Regions from separate parts of the Streptomyces sp. NPDC032161 genome, predicted to be linked through region 2. Evidence: riboswitches for the same ligand, from Rfam matches in the RefSeq annotation. Region 2 holds a riboswitch; each other region holds the start of a gene.

The links. Region 2 has a riboswitch for cyclic di-AMP ahead of AB0E67_RS15390 (LysM peptidoglycan-binding domain-containing M23 family metallopeptidase). Riboswitches for the same ligand answer to the same signal wherever they lie in the genome.
Positions count from the first base shown of each region.
Region 1: it holds a riboswitch for cyclic di-AMP, as region 2 does, so the genes downstream of both, AB0E67_RS27775 (M23 family metallopeptidase) here and AB0E67_RS15390 (LysM peptidoglycan-binding domain-containing M23 family metallopeptidase) in region 2, are expected to answer to the same signal.
Region 3: it holds a riboswitch for cyclic di-AMP, as region 2 does, so the genes downstream of both, AB0E67_RS18320 (M23 family metallopeptidase) here and AB0E67_RS15390 (LysM peptidoglycan-binding domain-containing M23 family metallopeptidase) in region 2, are expected to answer to the same signal.
Region 4: it holds a riboswitch for cyclic di-AMP, as region 2 does, so the genes downstream of both, AB0E67_RS21885 (C40 family peptidase) here and AB0E67_RS15390 (LysM peptidoglycan-binding domain-containing M23 family metallopeptidase) in region 2, are expected to answer to the same signal.

Region 1 is NZ_JBEZVN010000024.1:35,071-38,268, reverse strand. It holds gene AB0E67_RS27785 (GNAT family N-acetyltransferase) at 1-99, opposite strand, end outside; gene AB0E67_RS27780 (HPr family phosphocarrier protein) at 273-554, shown strand; gene AB0E67_RS27775 (M23 family metallopeptidase) at 828-1,637, opposite strand; cyclic di-AMP (ydaO/yuaA leader) riboswitch at 1,650-1,819, opposite strand; gene AB0E67_RS27770 (pitrilysin family protein) at 2,213-3,198, opposite strand, start outside.
Region 2 is NZ_JBEZVN010000005.1:259,721-262,918, reverse strand. It holds gene AB0E67_RS15395 (SGNH/GDSL hydrolase family protein) at 1-117, opposite strand, end outside; gene AB0E67_RS15390 (LysM peptidoglycan-binding domain-containing M23 family metallopeptidase) at 330-1,244, opposite strand; cyclic di-AMP (ydaO/yuaA leader) riboswitch at 1,250-1,404, opposite strand; gene AB0E67_RS15385 (alpha-galactosidase) at 1,701-3,198, opposite strand, start outside.
Region 3 is NZ_JBEZVN010000008.1:24,683-27,880, forward strand. It holds gene AB0E67_RS18315 (aldo/keto reductase) at 1-692, opposite strand, end outside; gene AB0E67_RS18320 (M23 family metallopeptidase) at 822-1,844, opposite strand; cyclic di-AMP (ydaO/yuaA leader) riboswitch at 2,042-2,193, opposite strand; gene AB0E67_RS18325 (PP2C family protein-serine/threonine phosphatase) at 2,578-3,198, opposite strand, start outside.
Region 4 is NZ_JBEZVN010000012.1:108,842-112,039, forward strand. It holds gene AB0E67_RS21875 (ATP-dependent Clp protease proteolytic subunit) at 1-545, shown strand, start outside; gene AB0E67_RS21880 (hypothetical protein) at 553-861, shown strand; cyclic di-AMP (ydaO/yuaA leader) riboswitch at 1,197-1,393, shown strand; gene AB0E67_RS21885 (C40 family peptidase) at 1,397-1,870, shown strand; gene AB0E67_RS21890 (ATP-binding protein) at 1,993-2,424, opposite strand; gene AB0E67_RS21895 (8-amino-7-oxononanoate synthase) at 2,722-3,198, opposite strand, start outside.

The DNA of each region.
Region 1 (3,198 bases), on a different contig from region 2:
GGGCCTGATCCGCGCGGTGCCTCCGTCACGGAGGACCACGTCCGCTTCCCAGTGGTCGGGATAGACGTGACGCGGACTCTGCTCCGTCGAGGACTGCATGGGCACAGACTACGGCTCGTCCACCACTCGCGTAGCCGCCGGGGCCGGGGCAGTCTGAGGGGGGCCGAACGGCGTTGCGGCACCGCTCGTGGGTGTGGCGCGGGTCGGCCGGAGCACCGCGCACCACATGAGAGAGTGGTCTAGACAACTATTGATTCATGAAGGGCAGAACCATGGCTGAGCGCCGCGTCAACGTCGGCTGGGCCGAGGGCCTGCACGCCCGCCCCGCTTCCATATTCGTCCGCGCCGCCACGGCGTCCGGCATCCCCGTGACGATCTCCAAGGCCGACGGCACCCCGGTGAACGCCGCCTCCATGCTCGCGGTGCTCGGGCTCGGCGCGCAGGGCGGCGAGGAGATCGTGCTCGCGTCCGAGGCGGACGACGCCGAGGCCGCCCTGGACCGCCTGGCGAAGCTGGTCGCGGAGGGGCTCGACGAACTCCCGGAGACCGTCTGAGCCACGTTCCGGATCTCCGGGATTCCCGCTCCCGGGACTTCCGGGGTCCGGCACGGGACCGATTCCCGCCGGCGGAGCCGCGGTGCCGCCCACCGGCACCGCGGCTCCTTCGTCTTCCGGCCCCGGGATTCCTTCCCGGATCCCGGGCGCCTCTTCCCGGGATCCGGGACGGTCGCGCAAGGGGCGGGTCCTGCTGACGGGGCGACCCGGACATGCCGAAGGCCCCGGGGTACGCCGGGGCCTTCGGGAGGCGGTTCGCGGGTCGGCTGTCGGTCAGAGGGAGACGCCGTGGGCACGCAGATAGGCGACGGGGTCCATGTCGGATCCGTAGGAGGGCGTGGTCCGGGCCTCGAAGTGGAGGTGCGGTCCGGTGGAGTTGCCGGTCGAGCCGGAGAGGCCGATCTGCTGGCCCCCGCCGACGCTCTGGCCGACACGGACACCGATCGACGAGAGGTGCCCGTACTGCGTGTACGTGCCGTCCGTCATGCGCAGCACGATGTTGTTGCCGTACGCACCGCCCCAGCCGGCCTCGACGACCGTACCGGCGCCGACGGCGACGACGGAGCTGCCCGACGCGGCGTGGAAGTCGATGCCCGAGTGGCTGCCGGAGGACCAGAGCGAACCGCTGGACTTGTAGCCGGTGGTGACGTAGGAACCGGCGACCGGGAGCTGGAAGAGGCCCAGCCGGGTGCGCTCGGCGGAGCGGGCGGCACGCGCCTTCTCGGCCCGCGCCTCGGCGGCACGCTTCGCCTCGGCCCTGGCCTTCGCCTCGGCCCGGGCGCGCTTCTCGGCCTCGGCCTTCCGCTGGGCCGCCTCCTTCGCCTCGGCGATGAGGTCGGCCCGGTGCTGCTGCGCGTCGGCCTGGGCGTCGATCCGGTCGGCGATGACGTCCTGGATGGCGATGACCTGGTTCAGGCCGGTCTCGCCGACCGCGGAGGTCTCGGCGTCCGCGGCGAGGGCCGGGGAGGCGGCGCCTCCGATGACGCCGGTGGTGGCCAGCGCCGCGACGCCGGCGATCCTCGCGCTGCCGCGCGTCAGTCGGCCGGGGGCACGATGCTTCCCGGTGGCACGGGTGAACGCCATGAAGTGGCTGATCCTTTCCTTCCCTCTCGCCTACCGGGTTAGCTGACGGGTTCGGAGCAGGAAGGTCTCCTACGGAGGCCCCGGCCTCACCGAGGCTCAGGCTTCCGATTCACCCCAGGGACTTCATTGGGTCCCCGGCTCCCCAGGGCTCACGCCCGGCGGGGACTCGGCGATGGCTGTCCGGTGCGTCGCGGTCGCGACATACGAGTGGCCGGCAGCCCGGTCGACGCTAAGCGCGAGCACGTTCGTTCGCCAAACGGACAAGCCGTTTTGTAGCGCATGCCACAGGACGTACGGGCAACCCGGCGACCGGAACCCACCATGGGGAAGACCCCGGCGAGACATCGCTCACAGGGGCCTTCCACGCCCACGCGCCCGGCCGTCGGACCGACCGGGCCGCACCCGTTCGGCACCCAAAACGGCCCGGCCCGCGGCTGTCCTCCGGCACCTGCCCCGTACGGGAACAGGGCATCGGACGCCCGGCCGTCGGACCGGCGGGCGGGGACGTCAGGGGTCCGGGACGGTCCCCGGCGTCTCCGCCCGGGAAGGCCGCCGGGACCGTGACGGCGTACCGCTCAGCCGGCGACCACCGACACCTCACCGATGCCCAGCGCCCGGACCGGCTCCTCGATCCGGGACGCGTCGCCGACGAGGATCGTCACCAGACGGTCGCCCGGGAAGGCGCTGACCACGGCCGCGGTCGCCTCGACCGTGCCGGCCGCCGCGAGCCGGGCGTACAGGTGGGCCTGGAAGTCGTCCGGGAGGTGCTGCTCGACCTGGTCGGCCAGCGTGCCCGCCACGGAGGCAGCCGTCTCGAACTTCAACGGCGCGACACCCACGAGATTCTGCACCGCGGTCTCGCGCTCCTCGTCGGTGAGCCCCTCGGCCGCCAGCGTCCGCAGCACCGTCCACAGGTCCTCCAGCGCCGGTCCGGTCGACTCCGTGTCCACCGATCCGCTGATCGCGAGCATGGCGGCGCCGGTCGCGCCCGTGACCGAGTCCGGGGCCGACGACCGCAGCACCTGGGCGAAGGCGCGGACACCGTAGGTGTAGCCCTTCTCCTCGCGCAGCACCCGGTCCAGCCGGGAGGTGAGCGTGCCGCCCAGGCAGTACGTGCCGAGCACCTGGGCGGGCCACACGCTGTCGTGCCGGTCCGGTCCGATCCGGCCGATCAGCAGCTGCGTCTGCACCGCGCCCGGACGGTCCACGATGACCACGCGACCGGTGTCGTCGGCGGTGATCGGCGGGGCGGGGCGCGGCTCGACGGTGTCGCCCGACCAGTCGCCGAGCGTCTCGGCGAGCAGGGCCTCCAGGTCGATGCCGGTCAGGTCGCCGACGACCACGGCGGTCGCCGCGGACGGCCGGACATGGGCCTCGAAGAAGGCGCGCACCGCCCCCGCGTCGATCCGCTCCACCGTCTCCTCGGTGCCCTGGCGCGGCCGGGACATCCGCGACGCGGCCGGGAAGAGCTCCTTGGAGAGCTGCTTGGCGGCGCGGCGCGCCGGGTTGGCCTGCTCGTGCGGGATCTCGTCGAGCCGGTTGCGCACCAGCCGTTCGATCT
Region 2 (3,198 bases):
GTCCGGGCCGGGGTCGCCGACCCCTTCCGTGAAACTGTCGCCGATCGCCGCGTACGACCCGATGACGCCCTGTCGGTCGATGACGCCACGCTGATTATTTCTCGAATCGTCTGCCACGAACGCTTATCCTGCACCGACGAATGTGACCTACGCGACCGTAATAAGGGGTTGACGGGTGGTGAGATAGACCACCCGGTCGGATTCGCTGTCGGGGGAATACCCGGCGCGGAGGGGCGGCGCGCCGTGGCGCGCCGCCCCTCCGCCTTGTCCGGGCCGGACCCGGCCGCTCCGGTCGTCGGACCGTTCGGCTCGGGCGCGGTCGGCGTGGATCAGACGTATATGCCGTGCGCCGCGAGGTAGGCGACCGGGTCGATGTCGGAGCCGTACGCCGGGCCGGTGCGGACCTCGAAGTGCAGGTGCGGTCCGGTGGAGTTGCCGGTGGAACCGGAGAGGCCGATCTGCTGGCCGGTGCTCACGGACTGGCCCGCCGAGACGGAGATCGAGGACAGGTGCCCGTACTGCGAGTAGCGCCCGTCGGCGTGCTTGACGACGACCTGATTGCCGTAGGCGCCGCCCCAGCCGGCGGTGACGACCGTGCCGGCGGTGATGGACTTCACGCTGGTGCCGGTGAAGACGGGGAAGTCGATCCCGCTGTGGCTGCCACTGGACCAGTTGGATCCGGAAGCCCGGTATCCGGTGGTGTGGTTGCCCGGGACCGGGTGGACGTAGCCGGAGGCGGTGCTCGCGGCGGCCGGGGCGGAGGTCTTCGCCTTCGCCGGGGCGGACGAGGCCGGAGCGGACTTCTGGACGAGCTTCGACGGCACCGCGGGGACCTTCGACGGAAGGACGGAGCCCGCGCCCGCGCCGGTGGGCGCGCCGTGTGCCGACGCCTCGCCGCCGAGCGCCAGCTCGGTGCCCGGGCGGATCAGGTCCGGATCGGCGCCGATGGCCGCGCGGTTGTCCTGGTAGAGCTTCTGCCAGCCGCCCTCGACACCGTGCTCGGCGGCGATCTTCGACAGGTAGTCGCCGGGGACGACGGAGTACGTCGTGGCGGTGGCCGGCTCCTGGGCGACCCGCTGGACCGGGACGGTGTGCGCGGCGGCCGGGGCGGCCGGCTGCGCGGCGTGGGCGCCGGTGGCGCCGAGCAGCGGCAGGGCGATGACGGCGCCGCCGGTGCTCACGGCGGCGACACCGCGGGCGATCACGCTGGACTTGGTACGACGGTGCTTACCCGAGATGGGCATGATGCGCTTCCTCTCCGGCGCCTGCGAGGTGAGCTGTCGGGTTCGGGCTGGAGATGCCCGGCCGCGGCGAGCGCGACTTCACCCCGAGCCGACCGGTCTTCGCCGGTCGGCGGACTACCTGGTTCCCCCGCTCCTGCCACGCGTCGAGTGAGTGCGATATCCGGCCGGCGGCAGGATTGGGCGGTCCGTCCGGATTGACGGTGACCGTAGGCGAGCCGGAGACCGAGAACAAGCCGCCGATTCCGGAGAGGAATCCGCGCCGAGAATTCGGCGCGGAATTCCGGTCACCCTCCGTGGATCCGGGATCTTGAATTTCCGCGCCGCGTACGGAATATCGGATCTGCCCGCCGGTACGCTCGGTCACGGATATGATTCCGCTCACGAGGAGGAATCTCTCGGCGGAATGAATTTGGGCACACGCCAACAAATGCCCTCAATACGGACATTCGGCCGATGTCATGCGCGTCGGAGCCTCAGCACCCGCGCGTCGAGGTCCCCGCGCAACCCCGTCCGCAGCCCCTGGTGGAGCAGTACCGAACCGTGGTGCGCCTCCCCCGTGTCGCGGCACACGTAGGTCGCCGACGGGTCGAGCCCCCGCAGCCGCAGGGCCGGCGGCCGCTCCTCGTACCGCTGCCTGTCCAGCCACATCAGGACCACGGTCTCCTCCCCGCGGACGTACTGGACCGCGCCGAGGCCGCCGCGCGGGGAACGCAGCCGGTACTGCGCCCCGAGCTGCACCACCGGCCGGATCTCCTTGTAGAGATCCACCCAGTTCCGCGCCTCGGCCAGTTCCGCCTCGCTCCATTCGGCGAGATCCCCGCCCACCCCGAGCACCCCGGCCATCGCGCTCACGAAACGGAGCCGCAACGAGCTGACCCTGTCGTTGAACTGGACGTTCGGGCTGTCCGTGACCCACGCGGCCATCACCCGGGCCGGATGGATCTGGCTGAACCCCTCCTGAATGGCGAAGCGGTCGAGGGGATCGGTGTTGTCCGAGGTCCACACCTGGTCCGTACGGGAGAGGATGCCCAGATCGATCCGGCCGCCGCCGCCCGAGCAGGACTCGAAGGCCACCGAGGGGTGCGCCGCCCGCAGCCGGTCGATCAGCGCGTACAGACCGTCGACGTGCTCGACCCGGAGTTTCCGCGGATAGTCCTCGCCCGGCCATCCCGCATCGGTGAAACTGCGATTGAAGTCCCATTTCACATAGTCGATCGGTGTATCGGAGAGCAGCGCGTCGAGTTGCTCCCAGAGATACTCCCGTACATCGCTCCGGGCGAGATTGAGAACCAGTTGATGGCGGAACTCCGTCCGCGTCCTTCCCGGGAAATGCTGCACCCAGTCGGGATGCGCGCGATAAAGATCACTGTCGGCATTGACCATTTCCGGTTCGACCCAGATTCCGAACTGCATGCCGAGCGCGTGCACTTCGTCGGCCAGGGGCTTCAGGCCGTCGGGAAAGCGATCCGGATTCGGCGTCCAGTCCCCCAGTCCGGCCCGGTCGCTGGTGCGTCGGCCGAACCACGCGTCGTCCACGACGAACAGCTCGACCCCCAGCGCCGCGGCACGCCCCGCCAGGACGCGCTGCTGCTCCTGCGTGACGTCGAATCCGGCCGCCTCCCAGGAGTTGTAGAGCACCGGACGCACCTTCCCGGCGTCCGGGACGACATGGGCCAGCTGCCAGGCGTGCCAGGCGCGGCTCGCGCCGCCGAAGCCCGCATCGCTCCACAGCCCGGCGAAGACGGGGGTCACGTACGACTCCCCCGGCGCGAGCAGCTGCAGTCCCGAGTCGTCGTGACCGGCGCCTCCGGCGATCTGCACGATTCCGTCGGGAAGTTGTTGCACGCCGATCCGCCACGACCCGGACCAGCCGAGCGCGCAGCCGTACACCTCGCCGCTCTCCTCGGTCGCCGCGCCGTCCGCGTCGAGCGCGACCCACGGCAGATGCTCGTGG
Region 3 (3,198 bases), on a different contig from region 2:
GCGCTCTCCACCGGGGTGCCCGGGCGGTACTTGCCGGTGAGGAATCCGGAGGCCAGGGCGTAGTACGGGACGGCGGCGAGCCCGGCCCGCGCGGCCGTGTCCTGGAGCGGGCCCTCGTAGGTGTCGCGGGAGACGAGGTTGTAGTGCGGCTGCAGGGCGACGTAACGGGCCAGCCCCTCGCGCTCGGAGAAGTCCAGGGACGCCCGGAGCCGCTCGGGGCTGATGTTGGACGCGGCGATCTCGCGCACCTTGCCGGCCTTCACCAGCTCGTCGAGGGTGGTGATGATCTCCTCGACCGGCACGGTCTCGTCGTCGAAGTGCGTGTAGTAGAGGTCGATGTGGTCCCTGCCGAGCCTGCGCAGCGACTCTTCCGCCGCCGCCTTGATGGTGGCGGCGGAGAGACCCTTGTACGAGGGGTGGGCGCCGACCTTGGTGGCGACGACGACATCGGACCGGCCGGGCCGGGACGCGAGCCACTTGCCGATGACGGTCTCCGACTCGCCGCCCTCGTTCCCCGGCACCCAGGCGGAGTAGGCGTCGGCGGTGTCGACGAAGTTGCCGCCCGCCTCCGTGTATGCGTCCAGCACGGCGAACGACTGCGCCTCGTCGGCCGTCCAGCCGAAGACATTGCCGCCGAGGGCGAGCGGGAACACCTGAAGATCGGAAGAGCCCAGTTGGCGAAGGGAAGTCATGAATCGATCAACGTGTTCCCGCCAGAACGGTATTCCGCGCATACGCCGTTCGGCGGACGGCTGTTCGGTGTGGTCCGCGCGGTCGGCCGGCGCATCGTTGTCCGCCCGTGCATCGCCGACGCGGGTGCCTCAGATGTTGAGGCCCTTGCTCCGCAGCCAGCCCATCGGGTCCACGCCCGTGCCGTCGGCGGTGTGGATCTCCAGGTGGAGGTGGGGACCCGTCACATTGCCGGTCGCGCCGACCCGGCCGATGGTGTCCCCGGTGGAGACCTTCTGGCCGACCCCGACGCCGATCGAAGACTGGTGGCAGTACCAGACCTCCGTGCCGTCCTCCAGCTCCAGCACCGTGCGGTAGCCGTACGAGCCGGACCAGCCCGCCGACTTGATGGTGCCGCCGTGAACGGCCTTGACGGGGGTGCCCGTCGGCGCCGCGAAGTCGAGGCCGGTGTGGTGACCGGAGGACCACATCGTGCCGGCCTGGCCGTACGTCGAGGTGATCGTGTACGAGGTGGTCGGGACGGCGTAGCTGGCGGCGAGCTTGGCGAGCCGCAGGGCCTCGGCCTTCTTCTTCGCCTCCTCCTCCGCCTTCTTCTTCTCGGCGGCGGCCTTGACCTCGGCGGCGTCCTGCTGCTTCTTGGCCTCGGCCGCGGCCTTCTCCGCCGCGGCCTTCTCCTGGGCCTCCCTGGCCTCCGCGTCGGCGGCGGCCTGCTGCTGCTCGGCCTGCTGGAGGATGCGGGCACGCAGCGCCTCGCCCGCGTCGGTCGTGCCCTGCTCGGCCTCGGCGGTGGTGATGCCTGCGGTGGTGAGCGGGGCGGTGGCGGGCGCGGCCCCGTCGTCCTCGGACTTGTCGGAGAGGAGGGCGCCCACGCCGGGAAGGGACTTGGCGTCGGGCAGGTTGTCCGCGATGGAGTCGGGAAGGGAGATGGACACCGGCGGCTTGCCCTGCGCGGTGGCCATGCCGCCCGCGCCGACCGCCGCGATGACACCGACCCCGAGCACCGCGGAACTGCGGGCGAGTCCGTTGCGCTGCTTGGCGACCCGGTGCTTGCCGCGTACGGGGCGGACGGTCTCCTCGGTGGGGTTCCACTCGCCCCAGCCGCGCTCGTCGTCGACACCGAAGTCGGCGCCGGGCAGGGTCGCGGTGGCGGCCATGTCCGATCCGATTCCGTGGTCCATGCGATCCGCAGTGCCGGACACCGTCGTCATCCCGGCCGTTCCGTAGTCGGAGCCGTAGCCGGGGCCCGCACCGTAACCGGGGCCGAAGTCGGTGCCGAACTCGGAACCGTACGCGGAATCGAGCCGGGCGGGGGCCTCGGGGGCAGGCTTGTTGGACGCCACGGGGGCGCACTCCTTTCCTTCCTTCTCGCCTACCGGGTTAGCTGACGGGTTCGGAGCAGGAAGGTCTCCTACGGACACCGCGTCTCTCACGAGACCCGGATGCCCGATTCACCCCAGGGTGGTGGTTCCCCGGTTCCCTTTCGGGATTCGGCGCTCGCGCACGGTGCCGCCTCTGACGACGGCTGGGACGACCGCGCTGCGTTATCGAACGTTAATAGACACCGGGCCCTGATTCCAAGCCGCTCCCACTGATCGTTCACGTCTTTGGCCTGGACTTTACTGGACATCTCGGGGCGTATTCAGACGACTTGATCGGGTCTCAGCCAATACCCCGTAACTGACGTTGCGTCAAACGTTATGCGGAGCGGCGTCTTTCGATTACGTACGGTGGCACCCCGGTCCGCTCGGGCGCACCCGGCCGCCCGGACGGACGTCTGCGGCCTCACGGGCGCACCCGACCGAACCCCGTCACGGCCTCCTTGCACCCGCCCAACCGCTCGGGCGCACCCGGCGCCCTTGCGCCCGCCCAGCCGCCCCGGACCGTCCGTCATGCCGGGCCCGGCCCCACGATCCGGACGGTCCTGCGCCGCTCCGGCTGCCCCTCCGCGGGGCGTACGACCGCGAGCAGGGCCATGTCGTCGGTCGACTCGCCCCCCGTGTGCAGCCGTACGTCGTCGGTCAGCGCGGACAGCAGCTCCTCCGGCCCGGGAAAGATCCGCCCGCACAGCCGGGCCGCCGGATCATAGAAGTCCCCCTGGGCGTTCCGCGCCTCGGAGAGGCCGTCGGTGTAGAGGAGCAGTGTCGCCCCCGGCCGCAGATCCCACTCGTCCGTCCGGTCGGGCCACGCGCCCAGGTCCATCCCGAGCGGCAGCGCGGGCATCGAGGGCGCCAGCACGTCCAGCGCGCCGTCCGGGTGCAGCAGGATCGGCTCGGGGTGGCCGCGGTTGACGATCCGGACCCGGGACAGGCCGGCCGGGATCTCGGCCAGCACGGCGGTGGTGAAGCCCTCGACGACGTCGGGCCCGCCCCGGCGCGCCCTCCTCTCCCGCACCAGCGCCCGCTCCAGCCGACGCGCCACGCCCTCCAGCGAGCGCTCCTGTTCGGCCGCCTCCCGGAACGCCCCGATGACCACGGCGACCGTCTCCACGGCGTCGAGCCCCTTCCCCCG
Region 4 (3,198 bases), on a different contig from region 2:
TCGCCGAGCGGATCGTCCTGCTCGGCACCGAGGTCGACGACACCGCGGCCAGTGATCTGATCGCGCAGTTCATGTATCTGGAACACGCCGCCCCGGACCGGCCCGTCTCCCTCTACATCAACTCCCCCGGTGGCTCGTTCGCGGCCATGACCGCCGTCCACGACACGATGGAGTACCTCACCTGCGAGGTGGAGACGTACTGCCTGGGCCGGGCCGACGCCTGGGCCGCCGTCCTGCTCGCCGCGGGCGCCCCGGGGCGGCGGCACGTACTGCCGGGGGCGCGCGTCGTGATGCGCCAGCCCACGCTCGCCGAGCCCGTCCACGGCCGGCCGTCCGACCTGGAGATCGAGGCGCGGGAACTGGAACGGGTCCGCGAGGCGCTCGTCACCCTGCTGGCCCGTCACACGGGCCGCGACGCCGGGCGGATCGCCGAGGACATCGAGCGCGACCTCGTTCTCGACGCTGCGGGCGCCCGGGCCTACGGCCTGGTGGACCACGTCGTGGAGAGCCGGAAGACGTCGTTCCCGTCACCCGGCTCGCGGTGAGGACCTGATGCGCCCGTCCGATCCTCCTCCGCTGCCGGCGCTGACCCGTGCGGAGGGGGAGTTCATCGACTGCTACCTCGACGTCCTCGACCAGTTGGGCCGGATCAACCCTGCCCGCGGCAGCGACACCTACGGGGCACTGCGCGCCGCGCAGGCGCTGGCCTCGCGCGCCGGGGCGCTGCGGGACGCCCTGGCGCTGATGCACGAACGCGGCGAGGCGCGGATCCACGCCGGGACCCTGGCACGGGCGCTGCGCGCCCTGGACGGGGAACGCCGGTCCGGTCGCGTCACCCTGCCCCCCGTGCCACCCGGCTGATCGCTCGCCCGTGCGCTCCCGGTCGATCCCCCGTCAACTCCACCGCGCGACACGCCCGATGTGCGATCCGATTTTCCTACTCTTTTCAGAGTAGGAAACGCTGTTTTCAGAGAAATCTCGACTTGCGGCTTCCAGGTGGGCGGAGGGCGAAATCCGCCCTTCCGCCCCTGGTGCACGACCGGCGCGCACGCCCGGCGCAGCATCCAAATGCGTCAGCTGCACTCGAACAGTTCAGTCGTGAGGACTCTCACATATCATCGTTTCAGCTCGGAAATCCGGCTGTCGGTGAGTCAAGATCCCTGGGACGACAAGCCCCCGCCACCGCGGCGGGGCGGTCCGAGCGGACGCCGAGTCCTGCCGCCGCCCGGATGACTGGTCGACAGAAGTGGATCGGCAGGAGTGGAGGACCCGAGCACAACGGGTCGACCGGAACATCGGTCGTCCCTCGGGGTGAAGCCGCCGAGCGCGGCCGGGCAACTTCGCCAGCCCGAACCCGACAGGTCATCCTTCACAGGCGGCTGACGAAGGGTTGCGCATGACTGCGCAGGTTCATGTCCCGTCTCTGCTCGCCCGGGCCGGTACGGCCTCGGTTCTGACACTGGCCGCCGTCGGCGGCACCATGCTCGCCCCGGGCGCCGTCACGGAGGCCCAGGCGGCCACTCCGTCGCTCAAGGCGCTCAACGTCGCGGCATCGAAGAAGGGCTCGCCGTACAGGTGGGGCGCCACCGGCCCCCACCGCTTCGACTGCTCCGGGCTGACCGTCTACTCGTTCAAGAAGGCGGGCAAGAAGCTCCCCCGCACCGCCCAGCAGCAGTACAACAGGACCCGTCACGTCTCGGCCTCGCACCGCAAGCGCGGAGACCTGGTCTTCTTCCATTACGGCCGAAGCGTCTACCACGTCGGGATCTACGCCGGACACAACAAGATCTGGCACTCGCCGAGGACCGGCTCGGTGGTCCGGTTGGAGAAGATCTGGTCGAAGAGCGTCTACTACGGACGCGTCCGCTGACCCACGGTCTCGGGGACCGGAGCCACCGAACGGCTCCGGTCCGCAAGGCCGGGCACGGGCGGCACGACGGAAGCCGGTCGACCGGAGGGTCGGTGCAGAAGGTCGGTCGGTCCGAAGGGCGGTCAGTCCGGCGCGGAGACGTCCCAGGGGAGCTCGATCCATACCGTCTTGCCCCCGTCCGGGGTGGGCGTGACGGAGAGCCGACCACCGCACTCCTTGGCCAGCATCCGGATGATCACCATGCCCCGCCCGTTGTCCTGCTGGACGGCGGCGGGCAGCCGGCGGGGCCGGCGCGGATGACTGTCCGTCACTCCCAGGAGCAGCAGTTCCTCCCGCTCCAGTCTCAGATCGACGGTGAAGGCGGGCGACTGCCCGAAGGTGTGCTGGACGGCGTTGGTCGCGAGTTCCGAGACGACGAGCCGCAGGGCGTCCGCGAGTTCGGTGTCCGCGGCCAGGCCCCATTCGGTGAGCACCCGGGACACGTGTCCACGGGCCGCCGGGACCGAGACCGGCTCGCTCGGCAGAGTGATGCTTGCTTCCCGCTGGTCCGCCATGGCGAGCCACCCCTCTCCCACCCGGACCGACACGCGCCCGGTCCTGGTTGCGCTTCGCGCCAGATTGCCACTCGCCCCGCCGTCTGTGACGCCGATCCACCAAGATGTACGGATATCTGTCGCTCGATGTGGTGAACTCCGTCCCGGAAATCCGTACGTCTGCGCCACGCCGTCCGGTCGGTACGAATCACTCGGCAGGAGAGGGACGAGGCCCGCGTGTGCGGCGGCGTGGCAGGGACGGCGGAGGGCGAGGGGGGCCGGGAGCGTCCGTGATCCCCCGGCCGGCTCCGGGGCCCGTCAGCCGGCGGGGGCGGTGCGCCGTACGGTCTCCACCGCCGCCGCGATCTGCTCGTCGGTCAGGTCGGCGCGCGCGGTCAGCCGCAGCCGGGAGACGCCGTCCGGCACCGACGGCGGCCGGAAGCACCCGACCACGACCCCCTCCTCGCGGCAGTCCGCCGCCCAGCGCACCGCCGCGTCCGCCGACGGGGCCCGTACGGAGACCACGGCGGCGTCCGGACGCACGGCTGCCAGACCGGCCGCGGTCAGCCGCCCGTACAGCCCCGCGGCGACCTCGCGGACCCGCCCGGCGCGTTCCGGTTCCCGGCCCAGCAGGCGCAGGCCGGCGAGCGCGGCGCCCGCGGCGGCCGGCGCGAGGCCCGTGTCGAAGATGAACGTCCGGGCCGTGTTGACGAGGTGTTCGATCACCCGGGCGGGACCGAGGACCGCTCCGCCCTGACTGCCGAGGGACTTGGAGAGGGTGAGCGTGGCGACGAC